DNA from 2 places in the Staphylococcus sp. Ze2 genome. Region 1 is predicted to be linked to the other one. Evidence: predicted binding sites of a transcription regulator. Region 1 holds the regulator's gene; the other holds the start of a gene.
What was found. Region 1 encodes Rex, which represses fermentation and respiration genes when NADH is low (regulators of the CRP and FNR family bind a similar motif). Its sites were predicted from a motif close to TTGTGAAATATTTCACAA; they were not measured.

Region 1 (7,836 bases):
TTCAGGTTGTATGCTATGTGCTTCTAAACCCGCAATCAGACCTTCTTTGCGTTGAACCCCTACCGCAATATCACTTTCTGTTACACCAAAGAATTTGATATCGTTATAACCTTGTTGACCTAACATATCACCAACTAAGTATCCAGCTTGGTAATCATTATGGATAATACAATGTAAATCATCATGTGCTTGACCAACAATAATTACAGGAACATTTATTTTATTAATCACTTCTAAATGTTGGTCTGTGATTTCTGTTGCCATAAAGACAATACCATCTACCTTACTTCTATAAAATGTTTCAAGCGCGTCAATTTCTAATTGAATATTAAGATTTGTGTAATTTAGAAGTAAACTATAATTCAATTGATCACAGACTGTTTTGACTCCTTTAATTGTCTCGTCGACAGCAAAAGAGTTCATTCTAGGAATAATTGCCCCTATCATATTAGTTCTACGCGCACGTAAACTTTGTGCAAATTGATTGGGCTGATAGTCATTTTCGCGAATAATTTTATCTAATCTTTGTTGAGTTTTTAAACTTACCGAACCATTATTTAAATATCTCGAGACTGTACTTTTAGAAACCCCAGCAATTTTTGCTATATCAGCAATGTTCTTCATATTTTCTCACTCTCATTAATTAACTATTATAAACAATACTCATTTTATCATAATGCAATCGCTTTAAATACTATTTAAATCTTCTCTTACCAAAAGATTGAATTTTTCAGCTTTGTATCTAAACAGCAATATATAAGAGGACTTTCGAGTATGATATAGAAGTAGAAACTACAATTTAAAGAAGGGATATCACATGAATTAGGTGAAAATGTATGGCTTAATATGCATCGCTGTTTGCTTTTGTTATTTTTAGTTAAAAATGGTAGTTAATCAGCCATTTTTTAACTCTTCTCCCTCTAATGATATTAATTATTTCTTGTATCTATAAAGGTAAATCTATTAAATTTATTTTTACTCATTGCTTTAATGTTACCTCTTACTACTAATAACTTTGAATCTTTTTTATTTATTGAGTATTTTTCCAATAATAATTAATAGTTACGTCTTAATCATAAATACTAAAAAGGTCGAACTCAAAGCATAGCTATGAATTCGACCTTTTTTAATTTAATTATTATATTGACTAATTAACTAAGTGAAGCGCATTTCTTACCTCAACGTTAGCTATTTATAGTAACTGATTAAACTTTTTGAATTGTGATTGTCCATGATGCGTCATCTAACTGCTCATAATTTGTAACTGGATAGCCTTGCTCAGCTGCCCAATTTGGTAATGCTTCAGTTGCTTGAGTACAATCAAAATCTATTTTTAATTCATCACCATTATCTAAAGTATTCATTTTCTTTTGTGCTTCTATTAAAGGGAATGGACAAACCATTCCAACTGTACCTAACTCGTGTACCATAATTTGTGCCTCCTATATTAATTATATTGTTTGCGTTTGTGACGTTACATTCTCATTAGAAGTTTGCTTCTGCGCTTTTTTCATAGGTCTTATAAATACAAAATAACTCATTGTCCAAGCCCCTAAGATCATTGAAGCGAGTGCAATCCAACCTTTCCATGACATCGTTGCTGTCTCTACTAGTCCATTACCTATTGAACAACCACCTGCCACTGAAGCGCCGAATCCCATAAATACGCCACCAATAACACTGTTTCGGATGGTTTTTTTATCTGGCAATCTCCATTTAAACTCTCTTGCACCTTTAGCCGCCAAATAAGAACCTAGGAATATCCCAAGTACTAAGAATACACCCCAATCTAGTAATTTCAAATCACCAGTAACGAAAAACTGTACTAGATTGGCAGATGGAGTAGTAATACCTAGCCCATACATTCTTCCTGTCGATTCACTTACAGGCCATGCAATTAACGCGATGAGTCCTACTGCTATTGCAGCCACAAAAGGATGGTATTTCTTTTCAAATAAATAATGACGTACACCTGTAAATTTCTGCTTTAATTTAGGAACAGCAAATTTAGGTTTTGGTTTGCGTAATGTTTTGACTACAAAAAACACTGTAATAACTGTAAGCAATGTTACCCAAATCCATGTCGGTATCCCTGTAGTTTGTGACATACTCGTATTAACATTTGTAGGTTTGTTTACACCATCCATTAATGGTAATAACAAACCATATTTCGTAGCTGCCGAAGTAAATGCATAGGCAATGAGTGCCATCCAACTACCAATTAAACCTTCTCCTGCTCTATACCAAGTACCAGTTGCACATCCACCAGCTAATATAATACCTAAACCAAATATAAACGAACCTATTACCGTCCCAATAACTGGATAAGTTGAATCAGGTATTTGTACTAAACCAGTTGAAGTTAAAATGAGCAATCCTATACTTTGAACTGTAATTGCTATAAGTAATGCATAAAACATTTTGTTACTCTTTTGAATATACATGTCTCTAAATCCACCAGCTAAACAAAACCGTGTTCTTTGCATAACAAAGCCTAAAAGACTTCCCACAATAATGCCGCTGATTATTAACCAAGTCATATTAATAACCTCTTTCCCGATAAAATCAATAAGATTAATAATATTAGAAATCGTATAAAATTTCAACCTTGCAACTCATAAATTTTTAACTTTCTGCTAAATTAATAGTAGTCGTATTTTTGAAATTCAAATTAAACATCCATAAAAAAATAGTTTTTTATAAACACAATACATGGAATGTATTACTGTATCTATAAAAAACTAACTAAACATTTCTTATTTATTACTATAATTTTTCATAAAGAATAATAAAGATTGTAATTCAATACCTAAATCAATATGATGAACTTGAACGTCTGATGGTGTTAGTACACGACTTGGTGTAAAGTTAAGTATTCCTTTAACACCTGACTCCACTAATACATCGGCTACGTTTTGAGCCGCTTCCTCAGGCGTAGTCAGTATCACTACATCTATATCTTCTTGCGATAATATTTCCTTTATTTTATCAAATGGACTAACTGTCACTTTACCTATTTGTGTCCCAATAATTTCTTCACGAATATCGAATGCTTCAGTTATAGTCATTTCATCATGTATTGAAAAGTTATATGTTAATAATGCTTTACCTAAATTCCCTACGCCTACAATTGCAATTTTAATCTCGTCGTTTTCGCTAATTTCATTTTTAAAAAAATGTAATAAGCTATCAATATTATAGCCATAGCCTTTCTTGCCTAACTCGCCAAAATAAGAAAAATCTCTTCGAATTGTTGCGGAATCAATATTTAATCCTTCGCTGATGGATTTAGAATTAACTCTATCAATGCCTTTAGATTTTAATGTATTGACGAATCTATAATATAACGGTAAACGTTTCAATGTGGCACGAGGAATCTTTTCGCTTTGATTAGCCAAGATCTTATCCCCCTATTTCATTATCTGTTATTCATTAATCTTATAATCACTACAACATTATACATGACTGAATAATAAAAATAAACAATGATAGTTTTAACAACACACTGAATACTGTAGAATGATATTGAATAGAGAGGTGCAAAATCAGATGATATTATTACAACTCAATGATTTAACAAAATCATTCGACGGAGAAGATATTTTTAATAATGTAGATTTTGAAGTAAAAACTGGTGAACGCATTGGTATTGTAGGTCGTAATGGCGCCGGAAAATCAACATTAATGAAAATCATTGCTGGTGTTGAAGATTATGATAGCGGTCATATTTCTAAAAGTAAAAATTTAAAACTTGGTTATTTAACACAGCAAATGACATTAAATACAGATCAGACTGTATTTGAAGAAATGTCTAAGCCGTTTGAGGCAATGAAAAAATTAGAACAAGAAATGAAATTGGAAACAGATTGGTTAGCACAACATGCTGATGAATACGATTCTGAAACTTATAAAACTCATATCGATCGCTATGAATCATTATCCAATCAATTTGAACAACAAGATGGCTATCAATATGAAAGTAAAATTAAAACAGTCTTACATGGACTGAATTTTAGTGAAGCGGATTTCGACAGGCCTATCAATGACTTTAGCGGTGGTCAAAAAACAAGATTATCTTTGGCACAAATGTTATTAAGCGAGCCTGATTTATTACTTTTGGATGAACCTACTAACCATTTAGACATGGAAACAACCCAATGGTTAGAAAGTTATTTAAATTACTTTAAAGGCGCCATCGTAATTATCAGTCATGATAGATACTTCTTAGATAAAATTGTCACTCAAATTTACGACGTTGCACTCGGTGATGTCCAACATTATGTAGGCAATTATGCCCAATTTATTGATCAAAGAGATAAATATTATGAAAAACGTATGCAAGAATATGAAAATCAACAAGCTCAAATTAAGAGATTAGAGACATTTGTCGATAAAAATATTGCCCGTGCTTCAACTACTGGTATGGCTAAGAGCCGTAGGAAAATGTTGGAAAAAATAGAACGCATTAATAAACCTATGATTGATGCTAAAAGTGCCAACATTCAATTTGAATTTGATCGTAATACTGGTAATGATGTCTTTCATATAAAAAATTTAGAAATTGGCTATGAGTCTCCGATTACTAAAGGAATTACTTTTGAAGTAACAAAAGGAGATCATATTGCAATTATCGGCCCTAATGGCATTGGAAAATCTACTTTAATAAAAACTATCGCCGACATACAAAAGCCATTAAACGGGACAATTACTACCGGTGCCAACTTAAAAATTGGTTATTATGATCAAAAACAAGCCGAATTCAAATCAAACAAAACAATACTTGATTACTTATGGGACCAATACCCTACTATGAATGAAAAAGACATTCGGGCTGTTTTAGGGCGTTTTCTGTTTGTACAAGACGATGTTAAAAAAATAATTAATGATTTATCGGGTGGTGAGAAAGCTCGTTTACAGCTTGCCTTATTAATGCTCGAGCGAAACAATGTACTCATTTTAGATGAGCCTACAAACCATTTAGATATAGATTCAAAAGAAATGTTAGAACAAGCTTTAGCGAACTTTAAAGGTACCATTTTGTTTGTATCTCATGATCGTTATTTTATTAATGAATTAGCTAATAAAGTTTACGATTTAGATCTCGATGGAGGCACAATGTATTTAGGAAATTATCAATATTATATTGATAAAACTGAAGAAAGTGCAGCATTAAAAGCAAAAGAAGAATTAGAAAATCCAACAGTAAATGATACAGTTATTAAACAAAACGACTCGTATAGTGATCAAAAACAACAAAAGCGTGAGCAACGTCAAATAGAACGTCAAATTGAAACATGTGAACTAAATATTGAAACCTTCGAAGAAGAAATAAATGATATTAATCATCAGCTTACCTTGCCAGACGTATACTCAGATCCTGAAAAAGCAAACTCCTTAGCGGTTTCAAAATCAGAAATCGAACAAAAACTAGAACAAGTCATGGCTGAATGGGCAGAATTACAAGAAAAATTAATATAAACACTAATTCAATTCAAGAGCTAAAGTAGAAAAGTCTACTTTAGCTCTTTTTCATCCCCTGAAATACACAATAAATATTCACAACCTCCATCCTATAACAAAGGCTATCCACAAAGTTTTCCTAGTTATCCACAAGTAAAAAGTAATCTTTTTTTGCGCATAAAATTCAGATAACGGTTTATATCCACACACTTTACCCAAACTTATCCACACCTTGTACACTATTTGTTGATAAGTACGCATGTTCTCTATTGACATCAATTTATTCCTTCTTAAATAAGGCACTATCTCTGTTTGTTAAATTTTGGCTATAATGTCATAATTATCACATAGCCACTTACATATTAATAAAGGGAGTAATACACTATGCCAGCAATTTTTTGGTTCTTTATAGCTTTTCTTTTTTTGGGTACTGCATTAATGATTATCTCACCCATTGTTGCCAACAAAAAACTTATGCACGATATCAAACCATTATGGGATAATAAACGCCCATTAGAGAATTTCATTAGACCGAATCATACTTATATTTACCAATTTGATACATATAAACATAAATTTAACAGCGCAACCTTGATAGACGAAAAAACGTGGTCAGATTTAAATCTTGATAGCGTATTTCATAATATGAATTTTAATTTTACAGCTATTGGCGAAATGAGGCTTTTTGCAACTTTAAAAAATATGTTCAAAGTAACAGACGCTCAACTTCTTTCGAATATTACAACTAACTTAGATTTTAGGAATAAAATATCATTGTATTTAGCGCAAATTGGAAAAGCAATCTATCCTACTTTTCCTGATCAAATCTCATCGATTAAACGCAATAATTTTTTTATTATTTGTACATACTTACCATTAATTTTTATAATGCTATCCATTTTCATTCCTAGCATTGGCATTAGTTTAACTATTGTTTCTGCAATTTTTAATATGATGTTAAGTGGATTTTTAAAAAAGTCCTATGAACAAGATTTAAATTCAATGTTCTACACGTCAACCGTTATCAAAAAAGCGTATGCCATCCAACAACTCGAACTCGCACCTAATCTAGATATTGACTTTAAACATTTTGTTATAGCCCGCAAATTTAGTGGCTTGCTAGGTCGTGTGAACTCAAACGATGAAACATCTGTGTTTTCATTATTATTCAAATTAATCTTTATGATGGATTATCATCTATTTCATTTAATTCAAAACAGTTTTAAAAAGTATGAAGATGAAGTAATGGCGTGCTATGAATACATCGCTAATATTGATAATCATTATGCTGTAGCTTTGTGGAGAGAAACTTTAGATCATTATATAGTTCCTCAAGTTACAGAAAAGGATGTTATTCATTTTAAACAGTTAACACATCCATTGATTAATGGTGCAGTTCCAAACGATTTAGCGATAGACAATCATATTTTACTAACTGGTTCAAACGCATCAGGTAAGTCCACATTTATGAAAGCTGTTGCGCTCAACATCGTATTATCACAAACCATTAACACTGCTACAGCTAAAGAATTTGAGTATAAGCCTGGTATGGTTTATACCTCAATGGTCAACCAAGATGATATCTTAACAGGTGATAGTTATTTCATGACTGAAATCAAATCTATTAAACGTCTATTTGATATCACAACAACTAACAAAGTGTATTGCTTTATTGATGAAATTTTTAAAGGTACGAATACCACAGAGCGTATTGCTGCATCAGAGTCTGTCCTAAGTTATCTCGATCAACTTGAAGGCTATACTGTCATTGCCGCTACGCATGACATTGAGCTCTCTTCTTTACTAGGCAATGTGTATTCAAATTATCATTTTAATGAGTCTATAACTGAGGATAACATTTCATTTGACTTCAAGATTAAGCAAGGTAAAGCTGATACCCGAAATGCGATAGAATTACTTAGAATTATGTCATTTCCGAAGAAAATTTATAATCGTGCAAAGTCATCAGCAAACCGTAATACTTAATCAAAAATTGTTTTTTCGCTTCATTTATTATTGCTTATAACTACAAATAGAGAGGATGGATATTTATTCCATCCTCTCTATCTGTATAAATCAAACATAATTTTTAATAAAATCCGCCCATAAATTCATGCTTTATTCAGCATTAACCATCCACGTAACACCAAATGGATCATTAAACATACCATAAAAATCTGACCATTCAGTTTTACCTAATGGCATCGTCACTTCACAGCCCGCTGCTACTGCTTTATCAAAAAATGCTTTTGCCTTTTCCTTTTCCGCTTCATTCGAACCATCAAATGTGAAGGTAACAATCGCACCACTATTATCTATTTTCTTATTCTTCCACGTGTCACTACAATAGAATGTTTCACCAAGTATATTAAATGA
Region 2 (7,836 bases), 270 kb from region 1:
ATATCAAAGAAATTCTTGAAGTTTCTGATGGTTTAATGGTTGCTCGTGGCGATATGGGTGTTGAAATTCCGCCAGAATCAGTACCAATGGTACAAAAAGACTTAATTAGACAATGTAATAAATTAGGTAAACCTGTAATTACAGCAACACAAATGTTAGATTCTATGCAACGTAATCCACGTGCTACACGTGCGGAAGCTAGTGACGTTGCCAACGCAATTTATGATGGTACAGATGCTGTTATGCTTTCTGGTGAAACAGCAGCAGGACAATATCCTGAAGAAGCAGTTAAAACAATGCGTAATATCGCAGTTTCAGCAGAAGCTGCTCAAGATTATAAAAAACTATTATCTGACCGTACTAAATTAGTTGAAACTTCATTAGTTAATGCTATTGGTGTATCAGTTGCGCATACTGCTTTAAACTTAAATGTTAAAGCAATTGTTGCTGCTACAGAAAGTGGTTCAACTGCACGTACAATTTCTAAATACCGTCCACAATCAGATATTATTGCCGTGACACCTAGTGCAGAAACTGCACGTCAATGTGCATTAGTTTGGGGTATTCATCCAGTAGTTAAAGAAGGACGTAAGACAACTGATGCATTATTAAATAATGCGGTAGCAACTGCAGTTGAAACTGAAAGAGTTCAAAACGGTGATTTAATTATTATCACTGCTGGCGTACCTACAGGTGAAAAAGGTACTACAAACATGATGAAATTACACCTTGTTGGGGATGAACTTGCTAAAGGTCAAGGCGTTGGAAGAAACTCAGTTGTTGGACAAACATTAGTTGTAAACGACGCTAGTGAATTAGAAGGTAAGGATCTATCAGAATCAATTATCGTTACAACTTCTGTAGATGAAACGCTTGTGCCATACATTGAGAATGCAATTGGTCTTATCACTGAAGAAAATGGTATTACATCACCAAGCGCTATCATTGGATTAGAAAAAGGAATTCCTACAATTGTTGGTGTTGAAAATGCTACTTCAAAAATCCAAAATGACGTTTTAATTACTGTAGATGCTAACCAAGGAAAAATCTTCGAAGGTTATGCAAACGTACTATAATCTAAACAAATTTCGATTAACAGCTTAAATTAAGCTTTATAATAACTAGGGATAAATTCGCCTAAGTATATATAAATAAAAGACGAAGTCTATAATTAAAATGACTTCGTCTTTTATTGCTAAGTATGAAACATAAAAAACCGTTATCTCAATTGAACTGACCCCAAATAGTGGGAAGGAAATAAAAACACTTTCGTTGAATTCATTTAAAATGAATCATACGGAGGTGTTTTTTCTATGAAAATAATGTCTTATTCAATAGAAACAAAATATAAGACTATTGAAATGAAAGAAGCTGGATATACTGTAAAAGAAATTATGGAAGTATTAAATATCAAAAACAGCACACAGGTAAAAACTTGGTGGCGATGGTATCGAAATGGTGAAACTTATAGATTTTATCAACAAAGAGGCAAGCAATATACTTATGGCAAAGGAGTGAAAGAATTATCAGAAATAGAACAATTAAAGTTAGATAATAAGAAAAAAGATATTGAATTAGATATTTTAAAAAAGTACAAGGAATTAGAAAGGAAGTGGTACCAAAAGTAATTGTAGAATTAGTTAATCAATTAAAGCATAAGTATTCAATCAAAATGATACTTGATGTTTTAGAAATACCTAAATCGACATACTATAGATGGAAACACAAGAACAATGAAAAAGATAAAGTGACTCAAAAGATTATTGAATTATGTGAAGAAAATAATTTCACCTACGGTTATCGCAAAATTACAGCGTTGATTAATCAATTGTATTCAGCATCAATTAATCATAAAAGAGTTCAGCGAATCATGCGAGAGTATAATCTGAACTGCCGAGTTAGGCCTAAAAAATCTAAAAAAATTGGCAAACCTTATTATAAAACAGAGAATTTATTACAAAGACAGTTTAAAGCTAACCAACCAATGGAAGTATTAACAACTGATATTACTTATTTACCTTTCGGTAACTCTATGTTGTATTTATCTTCAATTATGGATGTTTATAACGGAGAAATTGTGGCGTATAAAATAGATAACAAACAAGATCAAAGCTTAGTAAATGATACATTGAATCAAATAGATATACCTGAGAATTGCATACTACATAGTGACCAAGGCAGTGTTTACACCTCGTACGCTTACTATCAATTATGCAAAGAAAAAGGCATTATCAGAAGTATGTCCCGAAAGGGAACACCAGCTGATAACGCCCCTATAGAAAGTTTCCATTCCTCGCTAAAGTGTGAAGCTTTCTACATAAACAATGAGCTCAATAGCTCTAACCAAATTGTAATAGATATTGTCGAAAATTACATTAAAAACTATAATAATAATCGAATTCAACAAAAACTAGGCTACTTAGCTCCCATAAAATATAAGGAATTAGCAGCCTAGAACAAAGTGTTTTTATTAAGTTCCCATTCTAAGGGTTCAGTGCCCAATTGAGGTAACGGTTTTTTATGATTTATCTGTTATTACTGATTATGGGTTATTGTTGCTTGCGTGACACTTGCTTATATCTTAGATACATAAGCGTTAATAAGATAAACCAGATTGGAGTTAAAAATACTGCTATTCTTGTATCAGTGTTTACAAATAACAAACAAAAAACTAATAAGAAGAAAGCTAAAATAACATATCCCATATATTTTCCGCCGGGCAATTTAAATGTTGCTTTTTTATGTAGTTCAGGATTTCTACGATGATAGTTAATATAAGCTACAGTGATTAAGCCCCAAACAACGATAAATAATACAGTTGAAACTGTTGTGATGTATGTGAAAACAAGTGTTGCATTTGGAATAATATAGTTTAACAACGCCGCAATCATAAGCAATGCACACGATACAAATATTGCAATATGTGGCACACCATTTTTATTCGTTTTCTCAAAGTAAGGTGGAGCTTGATTTTGTGTTGAAAGCCCAAATAACATACGACTATTTGAGAATATACCACTATTACAAGAAGAAGCCGCAGCTGTTAATACTACAAAATTTATGATTCCTGCTGCAAAAGGTATACCAATGAGTGCAAACAATCTCACAAACGGGCTTTCCTCAGGATTAATTTGATTCCATGGAATGATAGACATAATAACAGCTAATGCACCTACATAGAATACTAAAATACGAATAGGAACACTATTAACAGCCTTAGGTAATGTCTTTGAAGGATCTTTCGTTTCTCCAGCTGTTACTCCTATAAGTTCAATACCTACAAACGAGAATAACGCCATTTGGAAAGACATTACGAAGCCGCTCATACCTTTAGGGAATATGCCATTGTTATATAGGTTGGTTAATGATGCATGACCAAATTGTGTGTCATAAGCCATAATAATCATAATTGCACCAACTATAATTAAAGCGATAATTGTAAATATTTTAATAAGTGCAAACCAAAACTCTAACTCACCAAATAGTTTAGCACTTAATAAATTGAGTGACATTAATACAAGTACACAAAATAATGCACTTATCCAGTTTGGTATGTTAGGAAACCAAAAACTAACATACTTTGCAACAGCAGTTACTTCTGCCATACCTGTTATGATCCAACAGAACCAATAAGTCCATCCTGTTACAAAACCTGCAAATGGGCCAATATAATGATTGGTGACATCTGCAAATGATTTGAAATTCGTGTTTGTTACTAATATTTCTCCCAATCCACGCATAAACATAAAAAGCATAAAACCAATTATGATATATGTAAGTAAAATAGAGGGGCCAGTTAACGCGATAGTTTGACCTGCTCCTAAAAATAGTCCTGTACCAATTGCTCCCCCGATTGCAATTAGCTGGATGTGACGATTACTTAGTTCTCTTTGTAATTCATGATTAGCCATAAAATTATACTCCTTTATTTAGTTAATTATTATTATGCTATGCAATATAAAATAAAACAACTATTTTTTTAAACAGAGTCTATAGCGTTTAGTATAATAATACATTAATTATTTGTTATTAATCATGATAACCAATTAAAATGCTATAAAAATTGAAGTGAGACACTTTCCATATTAAAATGAATTTATAACAATGCAAGAGATAGAAGCGTTTTAAAGGGCATATTAATAAATAAGTATTTCATATTGATTTGGTAAGAAAATATACTCAAAATATTCACAAAAGAGTCAATATTGGATATAATGAGTTGTGAAAGCCATTTCATAATGAAATAGAAAAGGGGAATTTATATATGGCAGAGTTACAGAAAGGTTTAGAAGGGGTAATTGCATCTGAAACAAAAGTAAGTTCTATTATCGATAGCCAATTAACTTATGCTGGTTATGATATTGATGACTTAGCACAGAATGCTGAATTTGAAGAAATTATCTTCTTATTATGGCATTATAGATTGCCGAATGAGGATGAATTAAAAAACCTAAAACAAAAGCTTTTTGAATATATGACTTTGAATCCTAGAGTGTATAACCACTTTAAAGAATACGCGACAGGCAATGTTCATCCAATGACAGCTTTAAGAACTTCAGTTTCATACATTGCTCACTTTGACGAGCATGCTGAAGACGAAGATGAAAGCCAAACACTGGATCGTGCTATACGTATTCAAGCCAAAATTGCTTCATTAGTTACGGCTTATGCACGTGTTAGAGAAGGAAAAGAAATTATTAAACCAAGTAGTGATTTAAACTATGCAGGTAACTTCTTGTATATGTTAAGAGGAGAACTACCTTCTGAAATCGAAATTGAAGCATTTAATAAAGCACTTGTATTACATGCAGATCATGAATTAAATGCATCAACGTTTACAGCTAGATGTGCAGTATCCTCATTATCCGATATGTATTCAGGTATCGTAGCAGCTGTTGGTTCATTAAAAGGACCGCTTCACGGTGGTGCAAATGAACGTGTAATGAGCATGTTATCTGAAGTGAAATCTATTGATGAAGTCGATGCATATATTGATAACAAAATTAAAAACAAAGAAAAAATTATGGGCTTTGGACATCGTGTATACAAAGATGGTGACCCAAGAGCTAAATACTTAAAAGAGATGAGCAGAAAAATTACTTCTGAAACAGGCCAAAGTCAATTATTTGATATTTCAGTGAAAATTGCAGATAAAATGAAAGCTGAAAAAGGATTAATTGCAAATGTCGATTTCTTTAGTGCCACTGTATATCATAGTATGAATATTGAGCATGATTTATTCACTCCAATATTTGCAGTGAGTAGAACATCTGGTTGGATTGCACACATCTTAGAACAATATAGAGATAACAGAATTATGCGTCCAAGAGCTCAATATATTGGTGAAACAAACAGAACTTATGAACCAATCGAGAAAAGATAAACAAATAATTAAATAATTAATTTAATTTATGAAAATTGAAAATATTTTTGATTCGTGTATGATAGTGGTTAGTACAACTAAAATAGAACTCAAAATGACGGAGGTTTTTTTACATGGCAGGAGAAAAAGTAGTTAAAACAAATGAAGGTTTAACAGTACCAAATAATCCAATCATTCCATTTATAATCGGCGACGGTATCGGTCCTGATATCTGGAATGCAGCAAGTCGCGTAATTGACGCTGCAGTTGAACAAGCTTATAACGGTGAAAAGAAAATCGAATGGAAAGAAGTATTAGCTGGACAAAAAGCTTATGATGAAACTGGCGAATGGTTACCTAAAGCAACACTTGAAACAATTGAAGAATATTTAATTGCAATTAAAGGTCCATTAACTACACCAATTGGTGGCGGTATTCGTTCGCTAAATGTTGCATTACGTCAGGAATTGGATTTATTCACTTGCTTACGTCCAGTGCGTTGGTTCCAAGGGGTACCTTCACCTGTAAAACGTCCTGAAGATACAGATATGGTAATTTTCCGTGAAAATACTGAAGATATCTATGCTGGTATTGAATTTAAAGAAGGCACTCCAGAAGCGAAAAAATTAATTGACTTCTTACAAGACGAAATGGGTGCTAAAAATATTAGATTCCCAGAAACATCAGGTATTGGTGTGAAACCAGTTTCTAAAGAAGGTACTGAGCGTTTAGTTCGCGCTTCTATTCAATATGCTATAGATAATAATCGTAAATCATTAACTTTAGTACATAAAGGTAATATTATGAAATTTACTGAAGGTGCTTTCAAACAATGGGGTTATGATTTAGCACATAATGAATTTGGAGACAAAGTATTTACATGGCAACAATATGATGAAATTGTTGAAAAAGAAGGTAAAGACGCTGCAAATGCTGCGCAAGATAAAGCTGAACAAGAAGGGAAAATTATTGTAAAAGATTCAATTGCTGATATCTTCTTACAACAAATTTTAACACGTCCAGCTGATCACGATGTAGTAGCTACTATGAACTTAAATGGTGACTATGTATCAGATGCATTAGCTGCACAAGTTGGTGGAATTGGTATTGCTCCTGGTGCCAATATCAACTATGAAACTGGACATGCCATTTTCGAAGCTACACATGGTACTGCGCCTAAATATGCTGGATTAAACAAAGTGAATCCATCTTCTGAATTATTAAGTGCTGTATTAATGTTAGAACATCTTGGTTGGCAAGAAGCTGCTGATAAGATTACAAGTTCAATCGAAAAAACGATTGCTTCTAAAGTTGTAACTTATGACTTCGCACGTTTAATGGATGGCGCAAAAGAAGTTTCTACTTCTGACTTCGCAGATGAATTAATTAAAAACCTATAATTATATATAATCAAAGGTAATTTACCTTGAATTAAAATCAACAGATAAGTCTGGGACATGATTAAATGTCTCGGGCTTTTCTTTTTTTATAGTTATCCAAGATATAACAAATAAAATTTTAAAATGCTTTTATGTTTAAATTAAAAAAATAAAGGACTAGAGCGAGTATAAATAAAATCTTTGATTTAATGTAAAAGTGTAATTTTTTCATGATGTTAGTTTACTCTTACTTGACTATCATAGAATAAATGTTCATATTATGAATTTAATGTTAAGATTTTATTAATAAAGGGTAATGAAAATGGTATAATAATTCAAATAAATTTGTTGGATTCTTTGTAGGGACTAATGTTACAAAAATCGCATATATATAGGTGTAGTTAGGAATTAAACCCATTGTAAAGATTATGTTAAAAAGTTTTAAACTATGTTATTTTTATTAAAATATAAGTTATAATTAATTTGTAAACACAATTATGGAGGTATACTATGTCACAAAAAGTACTTGTAGTAGATGATGAACAATCAATCGTAACCTTATTAAAATATAATTTAGAGCAAGCCGGATACATAGTAGAAGTGGCTTATGATGGAGAAGATGCATTAGAAAAAGTTAACTCTACAAATCCTGAATTGATTGTGTTAGATGTCATGCTTCCCAAAAAAGATGGTATAGAAGTTTGTAAAACAATTCGTTCTGATAAAAACTTAGTGCCTATTTTGATGTTAACTGCCAAAGATGATGAATTTGATCGTGTTTTAGGTCTGGAGTTAGGGGCAGACGATTACATGACTAAACCATTTTCACCAAGAGAAGTGGTAGCAAGAGTAAAGGCGATATTAAGAAGGTCAGCAATTGTCAATGAGGCAGTACCAGTTGAAAATGATGAAGACGATATACTGATTGGATCAATAAGAATTAGACCAGAATATTTCGAAGTGTATAGAGAAGATGAATTGCTAGAGTTAACTCCAAAAGAGTTTGAATTATTATTATATCTTATTGAAAGACAGGGTAGAGTGATTACCCGTGAGCATATGTTAAATTCAGTTTGGAACTATGAATTCGCAGGA

Region 2: the regulator Rex is predicted to act here: its motif matches at 4,177-4,194, upstream of ACM591_RS06960 (citrate synthase).

What each region holds. Positions count from the first base shown of each region.
Region 1 is NZ_CP183486.1:1,235,557-1,243,392, reverse strand. Features, by position in the region: gene ACM591_RS05570 (LacI family DNA-binding transcriptional regulator) at 1-624, opposite strand, end outside; gene ACM591_RS05565 (sulfurtransferase TusA family protein) at 1,206-1,430, opposite strand; gene ACM591_RS05560 (YeeE/YedE family protein) at 1,452-2,540, opposite strand; gene ACM591_RS05555 (redox-sensing transcriptional repressor Rex) at 2,757-3,398, opposite strand; gene ACM591_RS05550 (ABC-F family ATP-binding cassette domain-containing protein) at 3,550-5,478, shown strand; gene ACM591_RS05545 (MutS-related protein) at 5,845-7,446, shown strand; gene ACM591_RS05540 (VOC family protein) at 7,579-7,836, opposite strand, start outside.
Region 2 is NZ_CP183486.1:1,500,967-1,508,802, forward strand. Features, by position in the region: gene pyk (pyruvate kinase) at 1-1,076, shown strand, start outside; one part of gene ACM591_RS06950 (IS3 family transposase) at 1,314-1,584, shown strand; one part of gene ACM591_RS06950 (IS3 family transposase) at 1,584-2,455, shown strand; gene ACM591_RS06955 (amino acid permease) at 2,550-3,911, opposite strand; gene ACM591_RS06960 (citrate synthase) at 4,265-5,383, shown strand; gene icd (NADP-dependent isocitrate dehydrogenase) at 5,497-6,762, shown strand; gene ACM591_RS06970 (response regulator transcription factor) at 7,252-7,836, shown strand, end outside.